2 regions of the Paenibacillus sp. CF095 genome follow, and region 2 is predicted to be linked to the other one. Evidence: predicted binding sites of a transcription regulator. Region 2 holds the regulator's gene; the other holds the start of a gene.

Region 1 (12,263 bases), 770 kb from region 2:
AAATGCCAGTCCCCTGTATGCAAAATACGCATCGTCCGTTCCACCCCTCTCCCATATGAAATCCATAATTTTAAATTCCGATCCAGTTCTTTACAATTTCACTGCATGTCCACCATCAAAAAAGTACAGCCATTTCCGGTCAACTTTCCGTCCCAATATATCTTCAATGGCCCGTCCATACAGATCCAGCTGGAAGCGATATTTTTTGGTGAGTTCATCCAAACCACCACGATGCTCCAACACCCGATCCGTCTTGTAATCAAGCAAGACAAGCTCGCCGTCCACCTCATACAGACAATCGATAATCCCTTGTACAAGCACGGTTTCATTTTCAATCGTTGCCTGCATTTTGCTATCTTCATTTAGCATCTGCATATCTGAGTTCGCCGCCTGTTCATGTAGCCATTCCACTGGAGACTGATGTGCCGGAAGTCCATACACAAACGGAATTTCCCGTTTCACCCACGCTGCACGCAATAATTCTTTTCCTGGTTCTGTATTGAAAAATCCGGCCAGTTCTTCAGGTTCGATTGCCGCAGCATGATGGGGCAGCAAAATCTGAAGCTTAATCAACCGCTCAATCGTCTGTTCAATAAGCTGTGAATCAACGGATGAGCCATCTATAGGAAGATGCTGCATCAACGTATGATACACGTTCCCCCGTTCTGCCCCTGTCAGCTGCGTTGCCTCCATGAATTTGGGACGACGCAGGTGGAGTTTGAAAGACGTACCCGCAGATCCCGCATCCGGAACGTTCACCGTACCGTTTGAATCTAACCTTGATCCAGTCTCATGCTCGTTCAATTCACTGGATATGCCACGTAGTACATGGCCTGCTTCATCTTTAGTGTGATTGATTCCTGGCGTGCTGTAATCCAATAATGCCTCGGACTGCTCTCCCAATTCCTCCATGACCTCTACGGACTGGATATCCTGCATCGCAAGTAACGTTTTCAACTCCGTGACAGATGTACTGGCTGCCACTTGAGTTGCAGCTTCATAGGGATATGTCCACGAAAGCCGTTGATCAACTTCGCGAATCAGGCGTGTCTCTTCTTCATGAAGAGCTACTGTGTGTGTACCTGCATCTTCAATGTTTTGGTTAGCCGTATTTTGTGCACTCTTCGTCAGCTCTTCTACAGTTGAGGATGGAACCAACTTCACAGGCTGAACCGCTTGTAGTGCAGCAATTCGTTCTTTCCGCACCTCAGTCATCCCGTCTTCTTCTCCGAGTGTCTGATCTACCACATGATCACGGGATACCTGATCGGCGGAAATAATAGAAATCGACCAACGTGATTGATCATCTGCAAGACAGGCTGAGAACGAATCATTGCTTCCAGCAAGTTCACGCAGCACAGCCGCATCTGGATGTCTCATCAGGGATGGCCCAATCCAGTCCAGGTAGCTCCGCCCTGCAGCAAGCAGATAGTCTGGCAATGCCAGTTCAGGGCTGTCCTTGACCTGAGACCACGCGAGCGCTTTTTTCGCGGCATCTTTTACGGTACCCAGCAGAATCATTTTCTCTTTGGGACGGGTCAGCGCAACATACAACACACGCATCTCTTCAGCAAGCAGTTCAAATTGCGCACGACGACGAATCGCCAGATTGGCTAATGTAGGATAGGCAACCCGGTTCTCACGATCCACAAACCTCGGGCCAAATCCCAGTTCCTTATGCATTAGAAACGGTGCGTTCAAGTCCTGTTGATTAAACATCTTGGATATGCCACCGACAAAAACAATTGGAAACTCCAAACCTTTACTCCGGTGAATCGTCATGATACGTACGGCGTTGTCCTGCTCACCAGAACTACTTGCTACAGTCCCGAGGTCTCCCCCGTTTTCCCGCAGTCTGGAAACATAGGTCAGGAAACGGAACAAGCCGCGATTCGCAGTTGATTCCTCGTATTGTCGTGCGCGATCGTACAATGCCTTAAGATTACTTTGACGTTGCAGTCCTCCTGGAAGACCACCAACCCAGTCCAAATAGCCGGTTTCCCGATACATACGCCAGATCAGTTCACTTAAACTGCCTTGTCTTGCCTCAAGTCTCCACTGCTGCAATTGACGCATAAAGCGAATTAACTTTTGCTGTAACTCCGAGCCTGAGATCTCCGTTATGCCCAAATCCTCACTTGCATGTCCCGCAACACCAGCATCTTGCATTCCATCTGTATGCAATGTAGGCACATCGGATTCATAGACATCATCCAGGATCTCTGCCTCGACTGAAGCTGCTGTCTCCCGCTGTCCCAGTTCCATCTCTGACCAGGCTTCCGGCCACTGTAACTGGACGATATTGGTATCAGGATGATTATCCTGCCGGGATTGTTGTACAGCATTAGTGGAGGAATCGCTCCACTCTCCAGCAGCCGATATAACCGCATCATAGAATGACTGTCTTTTTTCACCAAGCCGAATCTGTGCCAGTTCCTCTTCATCCAGTCCGACAATCGGGGAACGAAGCACGGAAGCGAGCGGAATATCCTGCCTTGGATTATCAACAAGCTGAAGCAGAGACATCATGATTTCCACTTCTGTAGCCTGAAAATAGCCCTTGCTCTGTTCTCCTCCAGCAGGAATTCCCTGCTGTCTGAATTCCTCAATCATGAGCGGAGCCCACATCAAGGTCGAACGCAGCAAGATGACCATGTCACCGTAACGTGCCGGGCGCATCGTTTGCAGGGCTTTGTCATATACATGGAGGGCAGGTTTGTCCGTATCCCCAACCATCTCACGAATACGCCTTGCGATCGCCCTTGCTTCCAACTGGGCTGTTTCAAGTTCGGCACTCTCCAGTTCTGCGGAGACCGATACATCCCCATTCTCATCCGTGCTCTCTGTCAGATCAGGACCACCACCCTGACGATCGATCAGCATGAGTTCAGGTGTATACGCCTCATCACCAAGTGTTTCTGACGGGAACGTAGCCCCATATGCCAGCTGAGCTCGTTCATCGTAAGCAATCTCTGCTACACCTTCGTTCATGAGTTGCCGGAATATCATATTGACCGAATGCACGACTTCCGCACGACTGCGGAAATTCCGCGCAAGATCAATACGTTGACCTGTACGACTCAGATGATCTCCCACCATTCCGTCCTCACGTGTGCTCGCTCCATATTGGCGATACTTGTTCATAAACAGACCTGGCTCGGCCAACCGGAAACGATAGATACTCTGTTTGACATCCCCTACCATGAATCGGTTACCCGGGTTTTCTCTGGAGATCAGTTTCACGATATCTTCTTGAACCGTATTGGTGTCCTGATATTCATCAAGCAACACTTCATCGAATCGCGAACGGTACTCCATAGCCGCATCGGAAGGCATCGACAATTCAGGCGTTGAATCCTCATGTCGTAAAATGTGAAGACAGTAATGCTCCAGATCACTGAAGTCAACTTGCCCACGTTCCTGTTTGGCCTGTCGATAACGTTCTCCAAATGTACTAACCAACCTTGACAACTCCTGCATGAGTGGTGCCGCCTGCTCCAGCTCCTGCCAGAACGAAAACGCAGTTCTTCCGAACAGTGAACCTTTCAGGTCGGTAACTGCCTTTTTCGCAGCCTCACGGAGTTCCTTCACCTGATCCTGTAAAGCCGGGTCCGTTTGATCCTTTTTGCAGGGTTTCAGTTTGCCAAATGCAGCGGGTTGAAACACTTCAGGCAACCTCTCCCATGGCATAACCTGGACCGCAGACAATAGCTCTTCCACCATCACCAGGTCTTCTTTTAACGTATCTGCATAAGGTGCCGGACCTTCAAGCTGCATGGAAATATGGATACCTTGACGGAGCAGTCCTGCTGCACCACTTAAAGCAAGAGCCGCATCACGCAAAATACTCTGAACCCATGCTGAATGTCCAAGTGCCTCCACACTTTCCACCTGAAAAGCAGATGCCATCTCTGAGAGCCAATGATCCGGCCAGGAATGACTGCGGGAGAAATCATACAATCGTTGCACCAGTCGATGCATCGCATCATCATTTCGTTCTCCACTGAACCAGTCCACCAATTCGCGGAATGTACTCCCTTCATCTTCTTCGCCATACTTTTCCTCAAATAGCTCTTCAAGCAGTTCCTGCCGCATGATTTCCGCTTCATTTTCATTTAGGATACGGAAAGCTGGGTTCAACGGAATTTGCTGATAATAACGGCGAATGACTTCCATACAGAATGAATGCAGCGTTGTAATAGATGCCCGTCCAAGCAGCGACAGCTGCTTACGCAGATGCTCTTCTCCAGGCTGTTCTTCAAGCGCACGTTCCAGCGCTTCCCGAATCCGTTGTTTCATCTCGGCGGCGGCCGCTTTGGTAAACGTAGCTACAAGCAAGCGATCCACACTGAATCCTTGGGAGGGATCTGCGATCTTACGAATAATTCGTTCAACCAATACAGCTGTTTTGCCTGATCCCGCCGCTGCGGCAACAAGGATGTCTTCTCCGCTTTCCGAGATGGCACTCCACTGGTCATCACTCCAGAAGCTTCCTTCCGGTTTTGGCATATTCGTCATGATGTTTCCCCTCCCTTGGTGTGAGATAACATATCCCAGATTTGCTGTTTGCCCGGTTTGGACAACAGGTTGTATTCATTTCCTTCTATATTCTCATCAAACTGACAAACAGGCTTATACGGACAGAACGTACACGCCACTTCCTGCTGAATACGATAAGGCTCAATGGCCACATCCCCATCTGTAATCCGGGTACCAATCTCGCGGATATTACTGCGAACCGAAGCAAGCAGCGTATCCCATTGCTCTGGCGTAGCTACAGCGGCGCTGCTATAAAAGCTTCCGTCCGCCTTAAGGGCAACTGGAATAATAGCTGAATATCCCTTATCCAGGGTGTTGTCCATTTGAGCAATTGCGTCCCGATCCGCCAGCAGCAAACCTTTCATTTTGAACCGTTTCAGCAGTTCTTGTCCTGCCTGCTCTGATGTCATGCCGTTTGCGGATTGCAACAGCGGGTTATGCACATGGAAATACAACGTTCCTCCCGGCATCGCCGTTTCCCCAAGCCATTCTTCGGCAGCACTAAGTAGCACCTCCAGATAGGTGAGCATCTGCAATGACAGACCATAGTACACTTCATGTAACTTGAGGTCCGTCTGGCTTGATTTATAGTCAATGACACGCAAGAGCAGACCATTCTCGCCTTCTGCCACATCCACACGGTCAATCCGACCCACGATCTCCATCACACATCCGTTCTCCAGTTCAAAACGTAGTGGCGGCAGTGTTTTATCCGGTCCAAAATCAAGCTCCAGCCCAATCGGTTCAAAACTTCCACGTCTGGACTGTTCACCGAGAATAACGGATGCCCGACTAACAATGTCCTTTAATTTGCGGAAAATATAACCGTATCGCTTGGTGCTCAGCAAAATCTCCCCTTGCAGCTGTGGTGCAATCTGCTCCACAGTTTGCTCGGCTTCCTGACGGCATTGGTCTGGAGTCAAACTGCCCCAACTACGATTTTCTTCGCGCAACCGCATAGCCAGCTGGCTTAGCGCAGCATGAAACAGCTGTCCAATATCAGGAGCCTGAAGGCGGTACAATTGCCGTTCTTTGAGGCGTAGCCCATGCGAAGCAAAATGCGAGAACGGACAAGCTACGAAACGCTCCATTCGCGAGACACTCGTCCTCACCTCTGTGCCATACAGTCTGCGACTGGTAGCTGTACGTAGTGGTAATGCTCTATTACGATAAAAGATCGATCCCAACAACCGCTCCAGCTGAGGTCTGCTTGTCTCCCGAGATACATGCCAATTGTAGACCGCCCACCACATTTCAGGGATGTCTTCTCCGCGACGCCATTTGCGCAATTGTCCAATGAGCGTTGACAGACTCTGACCTGGATGGGTGACATAGGACCAATGCGCTTCTTCCGAGTTCACAACCGGTGGTTGAGCGAGCAATGGCTGTTCTTGTAGACCAAACATTTTCCGTACATGGCGGACAATCTCGGAAGGAAGCAGTGCTTTTCCCTCATCATCAGCAACCGGGTAACTCAGCCACAACTGGCTGCTTGCCGCTGTAAGTGCCGTATAGATTAGAAAACGTTCATCCAGCATCTGCCTGGTTGCACCTGGTCCAAGCGCCATGCCTCGTTCCGTCAGTAACGCTCTCTCCAGTTCCGTTAATACACCATCATCCTGAGGTACGGCGGGCAACTCACCATCAACTGCACCAAGGATAAATACATATTTGATGTCCTGAAGGCGTGTACGGTCCATAGAACCCATCAAAACCTGATCAAGTGCTGGTGGTACCAGACCCAGCTTCAGTTCCGTCAATCCGGTCTCAATCATCCCGGCAAACAGAGTGATATCCAGCCGTTCATTCCCCATCATATCGACCATCTGATCCAATAAATCCAGCACAGCTCCCCACATCTGCCGATGTTCTCTCGACCGTTCGGGGTCACCTTGAGCTTTAGCTTCAGCAGACATATGTTCCAACTTCCATGGAATTTCGGCATCTTCCAGCAGTCTGTATAGTGCCTCGCATTGGGCTTTGGCTGTCTTTGCCTTTTTCATTCGTTTCTCAAAAACACCCAAGGAATCTGTAATGACCGTTCGGCAGCTCTCCATTAAAGAAAGCATCTGGTCCCGTCCTCGACTACGGCCATCCTGACCGTTGTCTTCCAGCGACAGGCTTGGCACATACTTCCACGGTTTGCCGTCAGTCCAGCGATATCCATGAATACCACAGGCCAGTACATAATTCTCAAGCTGGTCCATATCTTCACGAGTGATGGAACCATCACGCGGAAGCAGCAGATCCGTTTTGACACAACGAAATACATCCTCGTAACGCCAGTGGCGCCGAACAATATCCAGTGCGGAACGGATAAACTCAGATAATGGATGATGAAGTTCATTTCTTCTGCGGTCCAGAAAGACGGGTACGTCATAATCCCTGAATAGAGGTTCAGCTATATCAGCGTAGGTATCCAACTGACGAACAAGTACCGCCATATCCCGATAACGCGCACCTTCGTTTTGCGCCAGACGCCGCATCTCACGCAGTGCTCCCTCCATCTCAGCTCGTCGGTTCTCCGCTGCAACCAGTCGGATTCCGGAATCAAGGCCATCACTTTTCCACCGAATTCGGCGGTCGAAACCAGCCTCCAGATGAGCAAGTCCCGGACGATCCTTGTATCTCGGTGGAATCTCCGAATCTAGCACGGTTATATCGCTCGGTACACCCAGTTCATCAGCCATCCCTTTGAGACGCGCGTAGGCACTCGCCGTGGGATAAAACAGTTCCAGTTCTCCAGGCAGTGCGCCGTGATCATAAGGACGATCCAATGTCAGTGCAATCGTCACGGAAGACGACTGCAACATTAGCCGACCGATCACACTCATCTCCTGTGGCGTGAATCCCTGAAAACCATCAATCCAGATCTGGGCATCCTGCAGCAATGCACTTTCCGACAAACGATCTGTCAGCTCGGTCAATGTGTCTTCATCATCAATATATAAATTGGTCAGTTCCTGTTCATAGTCACGATATATCAGATTCAAGTCATGCAACTTGTCCTCCAGAATTGGCGAAGTAGATGAGGTATTCCCTCCAGACAGCCCTTCTTCCAGCAATGATGGATCAACTTCATAACGTTTAAATTCACTATATAAGTCATTTAACTCGCCTATAAAACCCAGCTGGCTGCCGGATGCACCAAACAGCTTCAATTCTTCCTTACGGCGCTGGATGACTTTGTAAAGCAGCATTTTTTTTCCTTCGGCTCCGATCGGAATACGAGCAGAACCACCTGCTTCTTGCATTACACGATAGGCTAAACGGCGAAAGCCGAGCACTTCTGCACGCATGGTACCTTTAATTGCTCCAGAAGACACCAATGCCTGCTCTGTTCGAAAAGAACTCTGTTCGGGAACGAGTAAAATTAAAGGTTTACCTTGCGGCTCCTTTTGAAGCAGGGATGTAATTTCCCGGGTAATCAGCGAGCTTTTACCGCTGCCTGCCCGGCCAATAACAAAACGAACGGACATGTCTAATCCTCCAAACCACACGTACAAGATTTTAATTCCCAGTATAACATATCTGACTTGGTTCGGAACATACGTTTGCCACTATTCGGTAAAACCGGAGATCATCTCCGTTAACACAGCAAAACAGCAAAAAGCCCGCAGCTATCACACTGTGGACTTTTGACTTGATCTATACTTGATTGGAACGGAAATCATACAATTAATTCTTTTTACTGCGCACTTCGAAAATAGCAAATTTCAAGTAATGTCCTTCATCCACTCCCAAAATTTGCGGGTGATCCTTACCGGCTGCTTTCCAGTCGATCAGACGAAGCACTTTGCCTGCATCTTCTGCTGCATCCGCAATCGTGTCCAAGAAAAGGTCAGGACGCATGTGATACGAACAGCTCGCTGTTACCAAATATCCGCCCTCATTAACCAGTTTCATTCCTTGCAGATTGATATCCTTATATCCACGGCATGCACCTTTGACTGCTGATTTCGTTTTGGCAAATGCAGGAGGATCGAGGATGACCACATCAAATGTTTTACCGCCAGCTGCCAGCGCTTTGGATGTATCCACTTTCTGTTCGCCTGCACGTGCACGTGTGGTACGTTCATCCAGCCCCTTCACTTGTTCACGCAAGTACTGGAATGCATCAGCAACTACAAATTCGACCCGGTCGGTAAAACCGTTCAGCTCCACATTTGTTCGTGCACTCTCAATGGCATGCTCCGAAATATCAAGACAAGTCACTTTTTTGGCTCCATACTTGCAAGCATTCAACGTAAAGCTGCCCGTGTGTGAGAAACACTCCAGTACAGTAGCACCGTCCCAATAAGGGAATGTAACTACCTTACCGCTTTTATTCACAGGTAAGAGTTGCTCTGTGCCATCCTGCTCGGTCGTTTGAAGTGTAATTCCACTCTTGTAGCCCCAACCCTTCATGAGCGGTTCGATGGCTGCACGATTCTCGCGTTGGTCGAAGAAGTAACCTGTCTTCTGTCCTTCCACGATATCCACTTTAATGAGTAGTCCATTCTCTGTAACGGTGACCTGTCGTGGGCACTCTCCGTACAGCGGACCTTTGGTCTGCTCCAAACCTTCGAGTTCACGAATTGAGACATCACTGCGCTCATATATGCCTTCCGGCTGCATTACTTCAATGAGCGCCTGTACAATCGCTTCACGGCAACGATCCATGCCAAGTGTAAGCAACTGTACAACGAGGATGCTGCCGAATCGATCAACGATCAATCCTGGCAGAAAATCAGCTTCTCCGTAAACGAGACGGTATGCCTCTCCATCCTGGATAAAACGTTCCCGATGACGCAAGCAATCACGGAAACGTGCTGCAAAAAACGCGGTGTCCATCTGTTCGGACTCCAGCGGTTGATAAGCTACAACTCTTACTGTGATTTGAGATGCAGGATTGTAATAACCTGTCGCCAGATAGCGACCTTGATGATTCAATACATTGACCAGATCTCCCGGTTCCGGGTTTCCGTCAACAGAGGCAATTTCATTGTTAAATATCCATGGATGGGCATGTTCAAGTCGCTTTTTGCGACTGCGTTCGAGTGTAACTGATGGCAAGGTAGATCCACTTCTTTCATAGTTAGTTGAAAAGATAGGTTTGGTGCGGCGCGTAGGTGGCGTTTCGGTTACGAATCGATCTTCCGATCGCTGTTGTCTCCAGATTTTTTTGATTCCCTTTTTTAAAGGGAAAATCCGGAGACAAAGGCGCACGCTTCGCTTCTTCAGATTCGATTTCGTCCCCTCCACTACGTTTGCACGAATCACCGTATCTTTCGAATTGGGGTGCGACAGTTAAGATGCTTCAGTGACGAATTGTTACTACGGTCGCTTTATTTAAATGACGTTACGGTTACGGATTGGTTTTGAGCGTTTTTATTCTTTTTTTGGACTTCCCTACTAAAAAAGTCTGAAATAACCGCAACACATGTGCGGCTTGCTTCCGCAGATTAGATTCGTCCCTCCACTACGTTTGCACGAACCACTGTATCTTTCGAATTAGGGTGGGGTAATTTAGGTCGCTTCCCTCTGAATTCCTTTAGGCTTGTCATGGTTGTCTTTTCTTACTCATAGGATGAGTTAAGGAACCCGGACGGAAGGAATGATATTTTTATGTTTAGAGATGTGATATTGCCCCTACTCTATGGGCTTATTATCTTTTTTGGTGGCATGAAGCTGATGGAAACTGCCTTACAACGTATGGCAGGGCCCATGTTGGCAGGTTGGCTCAATCGCGCCACCTCTGCTCCATGGAAAGGCATGGCCTTCAGTGCGGGCGCAACGGCCCTGTTACAGAGCAGTACTGCGGTCACCGTACTCACCATTGGACTGGCTAATGCCAGATTAATTACCTATGGACGCACACTCGGCATCATCCTCGGTACCAACATCGGGACATGTCTGACGACGGAGCTGGTGGGATTACAGATCGGACGTGCTTCCCTGCCGCTGCTTGTCCTGTCGCTTACGGGCTGGGCCATGTTTGTTGTCCTTGGTGAACGCAACCTGGCCGCTCCTCAACGCACGCGCCGGACACTGTTTAACATCCAGTACAGCTTCCTCGCAGCTGCGGGATTTGCACTTGTTATGACAGGCATTCAGGTAATGCAATCCATTGCCTTACCCTTGCGGAGCATGGGCGTATTTCAATGGTTTCTCGACCGCTCGGCAGACAGCTTGTGGTGGGGCTTCCTGGCAGGTGCCTGTCTGACAGCGCTCATTCACAGCAGCGCAGCTGTCATTAGCATGGCGATTACGCTCGCAGCCACAGGGGTATTACCTGTGGAGATCGGCATCGCCATTGTGATTGGGTCCAACGTCGGGACCTGCATCACCGCTGTGATCGCTGCCGCGGGCGGAGCATCCGCAGGCAAATTTGTCGCAGCCTCCCATGTTGTATTAAACATTGCGGGAGCGCTGCTGTTTATGCCGCTGATCGGCCAGCTGCATGCAGCTTCGGCCTGGCTGTCAGCGGATAACGGGGCACAGATTGCGCATGCCCAGACCCTTTTTAACATCACCAGTTCACTGCTTGCTTTGCCATTCTGTTACTTGCCAATCTGGCACAAAAAACCACCGGTCCACGCCCCAGCGGCGAAGTCACCCGTGGCTTGATGATCTGCCTATCCTGACACACAGAACGCGCGGGTAACTGACTCGAACAATAATGCGTTATACGTTAATGCCTAACTTGTTCAGGGCTACACGCAAGATATCATCGTTATTATCATATCCGCTCTGCTGCTGTAAGGACCATGCTTCTTCCGGAGCATACCAATCCACACCTTTGATTTCTTCAATCTGAGGCTGTAGATCACCACTCTCGGCTTCAACGAGATAATAATGAACTTCCTTGTCCACCGGGCCAAAATCTGCATGTTGGTACGTATAAGCAATAATATCAACCGGCTCTACAATGCGACCCACCATACCTGTCTCTTCCAAAATCTCGCGCAGTGCCGTTTGTTCGATTGTTTCTCCCTCTTCCATTTTGCCCTTGGCGAGAGTTGTTTTACCATAACGATCTACGATAAGCTGAATTTGAAGACGTCCGTCTTCCCCTGTTCTATAAACAACTCCGCCTGCTGAAATTTCTTTTTTGTTCATCGTGCTCTCCCCCATCAACTTCGATATCTTTATCTTATTTATTGCAAAAGAAGGACCTCATTCCCCCGGGTAAGCTCCCCAAGGAAATGAAATCCTTGTTTCTGACGCCTCGATCACATCGCGGCGGACTTAAGATTCTCTTCCAACACACGTACCAGCGTAGCCTGACTCTCGTTGACGCCGGCTTCAACCACTTTGACCCGGCACACTTTACCGACCATATCCATGGTTCCGTCAAAGACCAGTTGAATGTAGTTGTCGCTATAACCGTGCAGCTTGCCACTTCCCTCGCGGCCTTTGGCTTCACCTTCGGGAATAACATCCAGTACCTGTCCGACAAACTGCTCAGCGTACTCCAGCTGCATCTGCTCGGACAACTCAATCAGTTCATGCACACGTGCATTTTTGACTTCTTCGTCCACCTGATCTTCCATTCGTGCTGCTGGCGTACCTGTACGCTTGGAATAAGGGAATACGTGCATTTCGGAAAAACCGATCTTCCGCATCAACTCATAGCCATTACGGTACATCTCATCCGTCTCACCTGGAAATCCAACAATGATGTCTGTTGTAATCGCTACATCCGGCATTGCTTCCCGAATGCGAAGCATTTTGTTGTAAAA
Region 2 (12,263 bases):
TAAAATTCCAACCATCGTCCAATACATACAAATGGATGTTTCATTTGTATGTTGAAAGTTTCATATAGAAGAGGTATACTTTATTTGAATTTTGAACAATTTAATTTTAAATAATTAATTGGAGATGTTAATATGGATCAAGCAAAACAACTAGTGACAGAACAACGTACATTCTTTTATACAGGACAAACTAAAAATATCGAGTATCGGATTAATGCGCTTCAACAGCTTAGAAAAGGAATTGAAAAGTATCAGCAACGGATTCAAGATGCACTTCGGGCAGATTTGAACAAATCAGAGGCGGAAGCTTACGGTTCAGAGATTCGTATTGTTTTGGGTGAACTGGATTTTGCATTAGAACACCTGCAGGAATGGGCTTCACCTAAACAAGTCCCAACCAATCCGGCTATGCCGGATGGGGTGAGCACCATTTACCCTGAACCATACGGAGTGGCGCTTATTATTGCACCTTGGAACTATCCTTTCCAATTGGCCTTCGGTCCACTGATTGGAGCAATTGCAGCCGGTAACTGTGCAGTTATCAAGCCTTCTGAATTAACACCAGCCGTATCTCGTCTGACGTATGATCTGATTCAGGAGATCTTCCCTCAGGAGTATATCGCCGTTATGGAAGGGGAAGTCGAGGCCAGCACAGCATTGTTGAAAGAGAAGTTTGATTATATTTTCTTCACAGGAAGCACGGGTGTTGGTCGCATTGTGATGAAGGCAGCTGCGGAGCACTTGACTCCTGTAACTCTTGAGTTGGGCGGTAAAAGTCCTGCTATTGTCCATAGCGATGCAGATCTGAAGCTGGTGGCCCAACGTATTGTTCGTGGTAAGTTCCTGAATGCAGGCCAAACTTGCGTTGCTCCGGATTATTTGCTTGTACATGAACAAGTTCATGATGAATTGATCAATCTGATTGGTGCAGAGATCAAAGATAAATTTGGAGATGATGTGTTACAGAACACTGATTTCCCGCATATTGTCAATGCTCGTAACTTTGATCGGTTATCGAAATTCCTCACAGATGGCAAAACGCTGATAGGTGGACGATCTGTACGTGAGCAGTTGCTGATTGAGCCAACTGTACTTGGAGATGTGAACTGGGAATCAGCTGTCATGCAAGAAGAGATCTTCGGTCCGATTCTTCCTGTATTTACGTACAGTGACTTGAAACCTATGCTGGATGAGATTGTTCGTCGGCCAAAACCATTGGCATTATATCTCTTCACACAGGATGAGCAACTGCAAGATCAGGTTTTGAATCAAGTATCCTTCGGTGGGGGATGTATTAATGACACACTTTCTCATATGACTTCACACTATCTCCCGTTTGGTGGTGTAGGAGAGAGCGGTATGGGCTCATATCACGGGCAACAGAGCTTTGATGTGTTCTCGCATCACAAGAGTGTTCTGAAACGCAGTGAATAATTATCCGCTAAAATAACATAAACATGAAAAAAAGAGGTTGTCCTGTTGATCAGGACAACCTCTTTCGTATTTCATTACATCTAGTTTTGTTACTCAAGTTAAATATTAATGAATATCTCGGAAAAGGCCAATGACTTTACCCAGAATACTAACATGTTTCAAACGTAAAGGTTCGAAGGTCGCATTCTCCGGTTGAAGGCGAATATGATCTTTCTCTTTATAGAACGTTTTCACTGTAGCTTCATCGTCTTCAGTCATTGCTACGACGATATCACCGTTATCAGCAGTTTGCTGTTGACGGACAATAACGTAATCTCCGTTAACGATTCCAGCTTCCACCATACTATCTCCGACTACCGAAAGCATAAACACTTTCTGTTCGCCTACATAATGTGTAGGAAGAGGGAAGTAGTCTTCAATGTTCTCGGTTGCAGTGATTGGAACCCCGGCTGTAACCTTACCAACGACAGGAATACGTGCAACGCTATGAGCAAATTGATGAGAATGCTCAGATTCTTCCTGGCTCAAAAGCTCAATGGCTCTTGGCTTGGTAGGGTCGCGTCGGATCAAACCTTTTTTCTCCAAACGATCCAAATGTCCATGTACTGTTGAGCTGGAAGCAAGTCCAACCGCTTCACCAATTTCCCGTACGGAAGGAGGATACCCCTTCAACCGGACTTCATTTCGTATAAACTCCAGAATAGCCTGCTGCCTGCTGGATATCTTCGACATACCGTATCAACCCCATTTTAGTAACGTTTGGGAAAATTATAACATAGAACCTCCGTTCGTACAAACATAAGTTCTAAATAAAATAGCATTAAATCAGTGTTTTTTAACTTATAGAACAGAAATTGTCCAAAAGTCAGAGCATAATACTGCAAATGCTTTGCAAAAGGAAGTGAAATAAGAAATTTCTCCTTCAAAAAAGAAGCGAACAATTGTTCTAAAAATCTATTGAACAAAACAAGTGTTCGTGTTATATTGATTTCAACAGATAGGAACAAACGTTTGGAGGCGGGTATTTAATGAGATATTCTACTTATCAAAGCATTTATGAACCAATGAATTCGGAACTGGTGAAGACTAAAATAGGGAACTACAAGAAGGTTTTAGCGCGTTTCAAGATTTCTTCATGGATGTTAAAGGTAGCCATTACCTCTTTGATTATATTTATTGGATGTAGCACCGTTTTAACTGTATTTGCTGGCAATGAGAATGATGTTCTGCCTGGAGGAAAGATAGCTGTTTCACAAGGGGAAACATTATGGAGTATTTCTTTGGAACATAAACCGACGAATATGGATACACGTATTTATATAGAAGCAATTAAGAAAGTGAATCAACTTCATACAACTTCCATCCAAGTGGGACAAGTACTAGCTCTACCGCAATTTGCAGAATAAAATGCACATCAATGAGTGTTAACGCGTGTCAGCTTGACAAGCTGCCTTTATAATGGCAAAGTTAATATGACTTTGTATTTTTGGAGGGGACAAGCTTGGATATAGATAGTCTGGTAGCACGCATTAACGAATTGGCTCGTAAGCAAAAGTCCACTGGATTGTCGGAGGAAGAACTTGCTGAACGTGCCGAGCTAAGAGAGATTTATTTGAGTAATATTCGCAACAATTTCAGACAACAACTGGATACCATTGAGATTGTTGATGATGAGAATGACAAAGGCCACCAAGGCAAACTCAAACACTAACGAAACCTAATGATATCATTATGATATTTAGGTTTCTTCCTGTTATTTTGAGTGTGCAATTTATAGGGGGAAATGTTGGTTTACAGTTATGTAAGCCGATACAAAGACACATAAGGGGGATTCTCATGTCGCGTTCGTTCGAGAGAACGGTTAAGAAAAATTCCAAGCAGTTAAATCAGCAACGCAAAAAAAGTGGTCAACCAATCACGGGTACACCAGGTGAAGAAGTCTTTAAGGGACGCAGCTTGTTGTTCCCAATATTTTTGATTGGTCTCGCCTTTTTGTATCTGTTTATGAGCACATTCCTTGTGCAAGCTCCAATGACAACTTGGGACTGGGTGACGATGCTGCTTTACGTATTTTTGGCAGTCATCTTCATGCTTCGCCGTCCATACATCAAGATTAGCAGTAATCGGATTATCACGACGAAGGGTAATCGTGAACGTTCAATCGGGGTTGACGATATTGTCAAATTCAGAATTGAACCAGGTACAGTTGTTATCGAACATAACAGTCGCGGGAAAAGATGGGTGTTTACCAAGTTATTGAACCGTTACGATACAGATGCGATTGCCGAACGTTTGTTGAAGTTTGCAAAAGCACACCAGATCACCGTGGAAACCGTCGAAAAGTAATTATTGCATAAAGGGGTAGATGATCGGAATGGCGTTAAAAGCGATTTTGTTCGACCTAGATGATACTTTATTATGGGATGAGCGTAGTGTTCGAGAAGCTTTTCATGAGACTTGTCTAATCGCAGCGAAAGAGACTGGGGTTAAACCAGAAGAACTTGAAGAAGCTGTTCGTAATGAGGCACGTGGACTGTATGAATCATATGAAACCTTTCCTTTCACTAAAATGATTGGAATCAATCCGTTTGAAGGCCTATGGGCTAACTTTACTGGTGGGGATCAACCTGAGTTCCGTCAGTTGGAACAGCTTGCTCCAGTTTACCGTAAAGAATCCTGGCGTCGTGGCTTGTTGAAGTTGGGTATAGATCGGGAAGATCTTGCTGAACAGTTGGCCGCGCAGTTTGGAGTAGAACGGAGATCCAGACCTCATGTATACGAAGAAACGATGGACACCTTGCGCCAGTTACAAGGAAAGTACAAACTGTTGTTGTTAACAAACGGTTGTCCTGCTTTGCAACAAGAGAAGTTGGATGGTGTACCTGAATTGACTCCTTTCTTTGATGAGATTATTATCTCGGGTAACTTCGGAAAAGGAAAACCAGATCCGTCGATATTTGAACATGCTTTGAATAAACTGGGTGTTAAACCCGAAGAGAGCATGATGGTTGGAGACAAGTTAACGACTGATATTCGTGGTGCTTTATCATCTGGCATCCAATCCGTATGGATTAACCGTGAGCATAAGACCAACAATGAAACGTATGCGCCAGACCATGAAATAACGCATTTATCGGAATTAAATCAGCTTATTGCTAATTTCTAAGCAGATCAGCTATAACATCTTTCCTCAGCACCCTGAAACATTGGAAGCTTCTATGAACGATGCTGTCGTTCTTGAAGTTACCAATGTTTTTTTATTTGAGCTTGTTGACTAAATTACCTTGTTAAAAGAGATCTCCATTTTTTTTACTAAAAGTTATTGAAATTAGGGGGAAGCTGGATTAGAATATAACTAACATACTAGTATGACTAGTATTTAGATTGTCCTAAAGCAATTTCTTTTTGACTTACTTCATTAAAATGGAAGCAGGGAGTTATTGCTAATTATTTTCTATTGATTGTAAGCGCTTAATATTTTGAAAAAGCTTATTTCGATTTGGAGATCACACCACTTAGTAAGTGCTAATTAATGATGTGAAGCACCTTGGATTGTGTGATTCTACATAATACATCAAATTGATATCGCTTACATTTAGCATTTATCTATTTCGTAGTGGGGGTGAAGTTGAAGGATTGGTTGTCTTCTACAAGAGGAGAAACGATGGGAGTTGTACATGAATTACTCTTACTTATCAAGTCCTGGATCGGAGTGAAAACACATGGAGTCGGAAACCGCTAAAACAACGTTAACCATGACATCTTTACGTAAAGAGAGCAGATTACGAACGGCAGCAACTTTGTTCCGCAAAGACTGGCAGCTGTATTCACTATTAATCCTTCCCATCATCTATCTCCTTATTTTTAAATATGGGCCGATGATTGGTAATGTGATTGCGTTCAGACGTTTTGTTCCCGGGGGAAGTATATTTGGAGAAACGTGGGTTGGATTAAGGTACTTCAAAATGTTTATTGAGGACCCTACCTTCTGGAGAGTATTCGGTAATACGCTTATGTTAGGCGGACTTGCGTTACTCTTTACATTCCCGGTTCCAATCATTTTTGCCTTGATGCTTAACGAAGTGAAGAGTAAACGATTCAAAAAGTTTGTACAGACCGCGTCATATCTGCCTCATTTTCTGTCCATCGTTATCGTTGCGGGTATGATCCTGCAGCTGACAGCAGTGAATGGTTCCATTAATGGGCTGGTGGCTTTCTTTACCGGAGACAATATTCCTTTTATGCAGCGGGCTGAATGGTTCAGAACAATCTATATCACTTCTGAGGTATGGCAGGGTATGGGTTGGGGAGCGATTCTGTATCTGGCTGCACTGACAACCATTGATGATTCTTTGTATGAAGCTGCGCGTATCGATGGTGCCAATCGGTGGAAGCAAACGATTCATGTAACAATACCAGGGATCTTGCCAACGATTGTGACGTTATTGATTTTGAACATGGGAAATTTCCTGGCTGTTGGATTTGAAAAAATCTTACTCTTGTACAACCCGTTGATCTACGAGACATCTGATGTGATCTCCACTTACCTTTATCGGGTCGGATTGGAATCCAGTAACTTCAGTTATGCTACCGCAATTGGCTTGTTCGAATCGCTGATCGGTCTGATTCTGGTGTTCTCCGTAAATGCCATCTCACGCAGACTGACACAAAGAAGCTTATGGTAAAGGAGGAGCATCATGCAGGAATCCAGATCTTACAAGGTATTTAAAGTATTCAATGTCATCTTTCTGCTGTTCGTGGTATTCATAACACTCTATCCATTCTTAAATGTCGTGGCACAATCCTTCAGTAGTGAGTCCTATATTAATTCCGGTAAGGTTAGTTTGTTCCCAAGAGGATTCAATGTGGAGACATACAAGACCATCTCGCGTGACAGCATGTTCTGGACCAATTATAAAAATACGATTATCTACACTGTAGTAGGTACGTTAATCTCCATGTTCATGACGACTATTTTCGCATATGCTCTGTCCAAAAAGAGGTTGATGGGTCGCAAGTTTCTGACGATGTTCGCCGTATTCACGATGTTCTTCAGTGGTGGATTGATTCCAAACTATGTCTTGATTAATTCCCTTGGGTTCAACAACACCATGTGGGCACTTGTTGTTCCTGGCGCAATTAGCATATACAACATGCTGATCATGAAGTCATTTTTTGAAAATATGCCTGAAGAACTGGAGGAAGCTGCCTCCATAGACGGTTTGAACACCTACGGGATCTTGTTACGCATTATATTGCCGCTTAGTAAAGCAGTTATGGCAACCATGGTGTTGTTCTACGCAGTAGGTCATTGGAATTCCTGGTTCCCAGCCTTTCTGTATTTGGACAAAAAAGAACTGTTCCCGGTCACCATTTATTTGCGCAATATGATTGCAGGAGCGACAAGCGGGGCATCTGCCGGTGCAACCTCAGCTGATAACCTGACACAGATTGCTGCCAATATTAAGTCAGTAACGATGGTATTAACCATCTTGCCGATACTCACCATCTATCCATTTGTCCAAAGATACTTTGTAACCGGTATCATGTTAGGGTCTGTTAAACAGTAATGCGCAGCAGCTAGAGTGATTCACATGATTAACTTTTAGAGATTGATTAAAAAGTTTTAAGGCAAGGTCAACCTAAACCAAATTCAGGGGGATAACCTAAATGAATCAAAAGCCACGTAAGTTTGTTGGTAAAATGGTGTTGGCAACAATGATGACCGTTGTTCTGGCAGCATGTAGCAGCGGTACCGGAGCTGGAGGTGACGTCACAGAAGTTCAAACCAAGGCAGCGATGGAGACGTACAATGTAGGGGATACATTCAAGGCGACTGAGCCATTTAATCTCTCCATACTATATAGTGATCAACCTAGTTATCCATACAAAAAAGACTGGTTACTTTTTAATAAAATTACCGAACTGACGGGTGTTACGCTTGAGCCAACGATTGTACCCATGAGTGATTACCCTCAGAAGAGATCTCTGTTGATTAGCTCCGGTGATGCACCACTGGTTATTCCTAAAACGTACCCTGGTGAAGAGTCTGCATTTGTATCCTCCGGTGCGATTTTGCCAATTAGTGATTATATTGATTTGATGCCAAATTTCAAGGATAAAGTGGAAAAATGGGGTCTGGAAGATGAACTTGAAGGACTTCGACAGGAAGATGGAAAGTACTATGTACTCCCGGGTCTGCATGAAGAAGTATGGCCAGATTACACACTACTCGTAAGAACGGATGTTTTTGAAGAAAATAACATCGCCATCCCGACCACATGGGACGAATTGTATGATGCAGCGAAGAAACTGAAAGAGATTTATCCGGATTCCATTCCGTTTTCGGACCGATTCCAATTTAATAGTACGTTGAACATCGCTGCTACTGGCTTTGGTACCAAGGCTGGATGGGGTTTTGGTAACGGATTGACGTATAAGGAAGATCAGGATGAGTTTGTGTACACGGCTACAACACCAGAATATAAAGAGTTGCTAACGTACTTTAACAAGTTGGTATCCGAAGGGCTACTCGATAAGGAGAGCTTTACACAGGATGATGATCAGGCTGTACAGAAATTTGTATCCGGAAAATCATTCATGATTAATGGTAATTCCCAAACGGTGGTGCTGCACCGAAATGATATGAACAAAACGCTGGGAGAAGGTAAATACTCAGTTGCAAAGATTACAGTACCTGGTGGACCAAAAGGGCAATTAATGTCCGGCTCCAGACTTGAAAACGGTGTTATGATCTCCGGGAAAATTCAAAAAAGCGAAAACTTCAAAGCTATTATGCAATTTATTGATTGGTTATACTACAGCGATGAGGGTCAAGAGTTTGCCAAATGGGGCGTTGAAGGCGAAACATTTACCAAAGAGGGCGGAACACGTAAATTGGTAGAAGACGTGAACTACAATGGCTTGAATCCGAAAGGAACGAAAGACTTGCGTATTGACTATGGATTCTCTGGTGGTGTATTTGCCTACGGGGGTACCACAGATCTGCTGCAATCGATGTTTAGTGAAGAAGAGTTGAAATTCCAGCAAGACATGAAGGATACCAAGGAAGTGATCCCGGCAGAACCACCGATTCCTTACTCTTCAGAGGACCGTGAACGGGTGACACTTCTGAGTACACCACTGAAAGACTATTCGGATCAAAATACACTTAAATTTATTTTGGGTGAGCGGAACTTGTCTGAATTCGATACATTTGCCAAAGAGCTGGAGAGTCAAGGTTTATCTAATTATCTGAAGCTGGCAAATGATACGTACAAAGCCTACAAAGAAAACAAGCAATAATATAGTTGATGTTGGCCAGATTACCGTTTCACACCGATATATAAGTGGAACGGTAATTTGTGCTAAGATGAATGAATACGGCTGATAGAAAGAGGTCTAGGCATGTCACTTAATCAAAAAATTAGAGGCTCGACCCGGGCATATTCATATAACCTGTTAAAAGAACGAATTCTTCATCTGGAACTTAAGCCGGGTACCAAGATTTCAGAGAAAGAGATTGCAGATGAACTGCAGGTGAGCAGAACACCTGTGCGAGAAGCATTCATGAAGCTTGCTGAAGAAGAACTGCTGGACATTATTCCCCAGAGTGGAACGATCGTCTCTCATATTAATCTGGAGCATGTGGAAGAAGGCAGGTTTATGCGGGAGAAGATGGAGAAGGAAATCGTGACTTTGGCTTGTGTTTCTTTTCCTGAAGAGTTCAGATTTCGACTTGAAACCAACATTGCAATGCAGGAAGTCTGTATAGGAAAAAACAATTTCTATCGGCTTTTTGAACTGGATGAAGAGTTTCATCAGATTTTGTTCCAGGGCACGGGGAAGCTGAGAACATGGAAAATGTTGCAACAACTGAATATTCCGTTTAATCGGTTGCGTTTATTACGTCTAGCGGAGGACTCCAACCTGGAGGTCATTATTTCCCAACACAAAGAGATTTATCGGCTTATCACAGAGCGGCAGACTGAGCAAGCTGTTCAGGTGATGGAAGCTCATCTTAGACTAGTTGTTATTGAACAGGAATCGATTAAGGCGAAATACCCGCATTATTTTATATAATGCAACGATGTTGTATAATACTCTCCATATGCATATGCGAAAACCCCTGTTCAATTGAACAGGGGTTTTGGTTAAGCAAGTTGTAACACGAGAGTGTTAGGCTTGTTTGATAAAAGTAGGATCAGGGTATGGATCTGCAATCCAGCCATCTTTTTCGATGAACAGACGTACAGCAATAATTTGTTTATTCTCCATTAAAGTGAAGAAGTGCGGTGTATTCTCAGGTACAGAGATAACGTCTCCTGGAGACAATTCTACATTAAAGTAGCCTACATCGTCTGTAGCTTTGATAACAAAGATTCCTTTACCAGCGACAATTGCACGAATCTCATCTTCAGCGTGGGTGTGGATCTCTTCGAACTTGGCCAGCTTTTCTTCGATATCTGGTGTTTGTTCGGACAGCGTGATGACATCCCAGATCTGGTATCCACGACGTGCAGCCAAATCTCTGATTTCATAATCGTAAGTTTCCAAAACCTCAGTTTTCTGTTCATCAGTTAATCCAAAGTTATTTTGCAGATCAGTGTTCAGTTTGGATGCGTCCCACTTCTCGTATAATACTTCGTATTTGTTCAAGAAATTTCGAACATTTTCGTCACCAGTGATGCGTTCGTTCGTATTTCGGATAACAATTTCAGCCATGTTCTTTCCCTCTTTTCCACTTGGTTTAATTGAATTATATCGGATTGCTTTGTTTTTGTCGATTCTCAAATTCCGTTCATATTCGTGCAAACCCGCCATCTTTCGGGATCAAACCCGATCTTTCACATTAAGTTAGTTTCTGTTAAACTAAGATTTAACGTTTTGCGGGGGTGAAGATATTGGATAAGATTAGTCTACACGATGCATTAAAACAACGAATATTAATCCTCGACGGTGCAATGGGGACCATGATTCAACAAGTTGATCTGACTGGCGAAGATTTTGGCGGCGAAGATTTGGATGGATGTAATGAAATGTTAGTGCTTACTCGTCCAGAGCTGATCCAGCGCATTCATGAAGAATATCTGGAGGCTGGAGCCGATTTAATCGAAACCAATACATTTGGTGCCACATCCGTTGTACTTGCTGAGTACGATATTCAGGATCGGGCACGTGAGATCAACCTGGAAGCAGCCAGAATTGCGAAAGCGGCGGTTGATCGTTTCTCTACACCTGAATCTCCACGTTATGTGGTAGGTGCGATGGGACCAACAACCAAAACACTGTCTGTAACTGGGGGAGTAACGTTCCAGGAACTTATCGACAGTTATTTGGAGCAAGCGCTTGCTTTAATAGAGGGAGGCGTTGATGCGCTACTACTCGAAACCTCACAGGATACCCTCAATGTAAAAGCAGGCAGCATTGGAATTCAGCAGGCCTTCGAACAGAGTGGCGTTACACTGCCCCTGATGATATCAGGAACGATAGAACCGATGGGTACGACCCTTGCGGGTCAGAACATCGAATCCTTTTATATATCCTTAGAACACCTTAACCCAATTTCGGTAGGACTAAACTGTGCTACGGGTCCTGAGTTCATGCGTGATCACATTCGCTCGCTTTCTGGAATGGCATCGGTTGCCGTTAGTTGTTACCCGAACGCGGGTCTTCCGGATGAGAACGGTAATTACCATGAGTCACCAGACTCGCTTGCTCAGAAGATTGGTGCTTTTGCCGAACAGGGCTGGTTGAATATTGCTGGTGGATGTTGCGGGACAACCCCTGCACATATTCGGGCGATGCGCGATACACTTGCCCAGTACCCCCCAAGAGAAATGAACGGAACACATCCACCGGCATTGTCTGGTATAGAACCAATCTACATTGAACAGGACAATCGTCCGTACATGGTTGGTGAGCGTACGAACGTCCTGGGATCACGGAAATTCAAACGACTCATTGTAGAAGGCAAATATGAAGAAGCTTCGGAAATTGCTCGTGCTCAAGTGAAAAATGGAGCGCACATTGTTGACGTGTGTGTACAAGATCCGGACCGTGAAGAGTCTGAAGACATGGTGAAGTTCCTTGAACTGGTTGTGAAAAAAGTTAAGGTTCCTCTCATGATTGATACGACGGATGCTTCAGTAATTGATCTGGCCCTTCAGTACTCACAAGGTAAAGCGATAATTAACTCCATTAACCTTGAGGATGGCGAAGAGAAATTTGAGTTGATTACGCCTTTGCTTCATAAATATGGTGGTGCGGTTGTTGTCGGAACGATTGACGAACGGGGTCAGGCGATTAGTCGGGAAGACAAGCTTGACGTAGCCAAGCGCTCTTACGATTTGCTAGTGAACAAATATGGACTCAAACCAGAAGACCTGATTTTTGATACGTTGGTGTTCCCGGTTGGTACCGGAGATGAACAGTACATCGGTTCAGCCAAAGAAACCATTGAAGGTATAAGAGTTATTAAGGAAGCGATGCCTGAATGTCATACGATACTCGGTATCAGTAACATTTCATTCGGACTGCCTGAAGCAGGTCGTGAAGTGCTGAACTCTGTGTTCTTGTATGAATGTACCAAAGCAGGTCTCGACTATGCCATCGTGAACACAGAGAAACTGGAGCGTTATGCGTCCATTCCAGAAGAAGAACGCAGGCTCTCGGAAGAGCTTTTATATAACACGAATGATGACACACTGGCGGCGTTCGTAGCGGCGTTCCGTAACAAAAAGGTTGAGAAGAAGGAAAAAATCTCGAACCTTTCATTAGAAGAGCGTCTCGCTTCATATGTAGTCGAAGGAAGTAAAGAAGGATTGCTG

Evidence for each region. The regulator LexA, encoded in region 2, represses DNA repair genes until DNA is damaged. The targets are predictions, from matches to a motif close to CGAACATATGTTCG.
Region 1: the regulator LexA is predicted to act here: its motif matches at 8,083-8,096, upstream of addB (helicase-exonuclease AddAB subunit AddB).

Annotation. Positions count from the first base shown of each region.
Region 1 is NZ_FMZN01000001.1:537,983-550,245, reverse strand. Features, by position in the region: gene BLS69_RS02375 (exonuclease SbcCD subunit D) at 1-32, opposite strand, end outside; gene addA (helicase-exonuclease AddAB subunit AddA) at 91-4,518, opposite strand; gene addB (helicase-exonuclease AddAB subunit AddB) at 4,515-8,018, opposite strand; gene BLS69_RS02360 (class I SAM-dependent rRNA methyltransferase) at 8,218-9,594, opposite strand; gene BLS69_RS02355 (Na/Pi cotransporter family protein) at 10,147-11,148, shown strand; gene BLS69_RS02350 (NUDIX hydrolase) at 11,206-11,640, opposite strand; gene mtaB (tRNA (N(6)-L-threonylcarbamoyladenosine(37)-C(2))-methylthiotransferase MtaB) at 11,754-12,263, opposite strand, start outside.
Region 2 is NZ_FMZN01000001.1:1,304,553-1,316,815, forward strand. Features, by position in the region: gene BLS69_RS05770 (aldehyde dehydrogenase) at 133-1,434, shown strand; gene lexA (transcriptional repressor LexA) at 1,540-2,166, opposite strand; gene BLS69_RS05780 (LysM peptidoglycan-binding domain-containing protein) at 2,463-2,840, shown strand; gene BLS69_RS05785 (DUF896 domain-containing protein) at 2,936-3,145, shown strand; gene BLS69_RS05790 (hypothetical protein) at 3,271-3,780, shown strand; gene BLS69_RS05795 (HAD family hydrolase) at 3,809-4,600, shown strand; gene BLS69_RS05800 (ABC transporter permease) at 5,190-6,119, shown strand; gene BLS69_RS05805 (carbohydrate ABC transporter permease) at 6,132-7,004, shown strand; gene BLS69_RS05810 (ABC transporter substrate-binding protein) at 7,105-8,739, shown strand; gene BLS69_RS05815 (GntR family transcriptional regulator) at 8,842-9,516, shown strand; gene BLS69_RS05820 (cupin domain-containing protein) at 9,613-10,158, opposite strand; gene metH (methionine synthase) at 10,338-12,263, shown strand, end outside.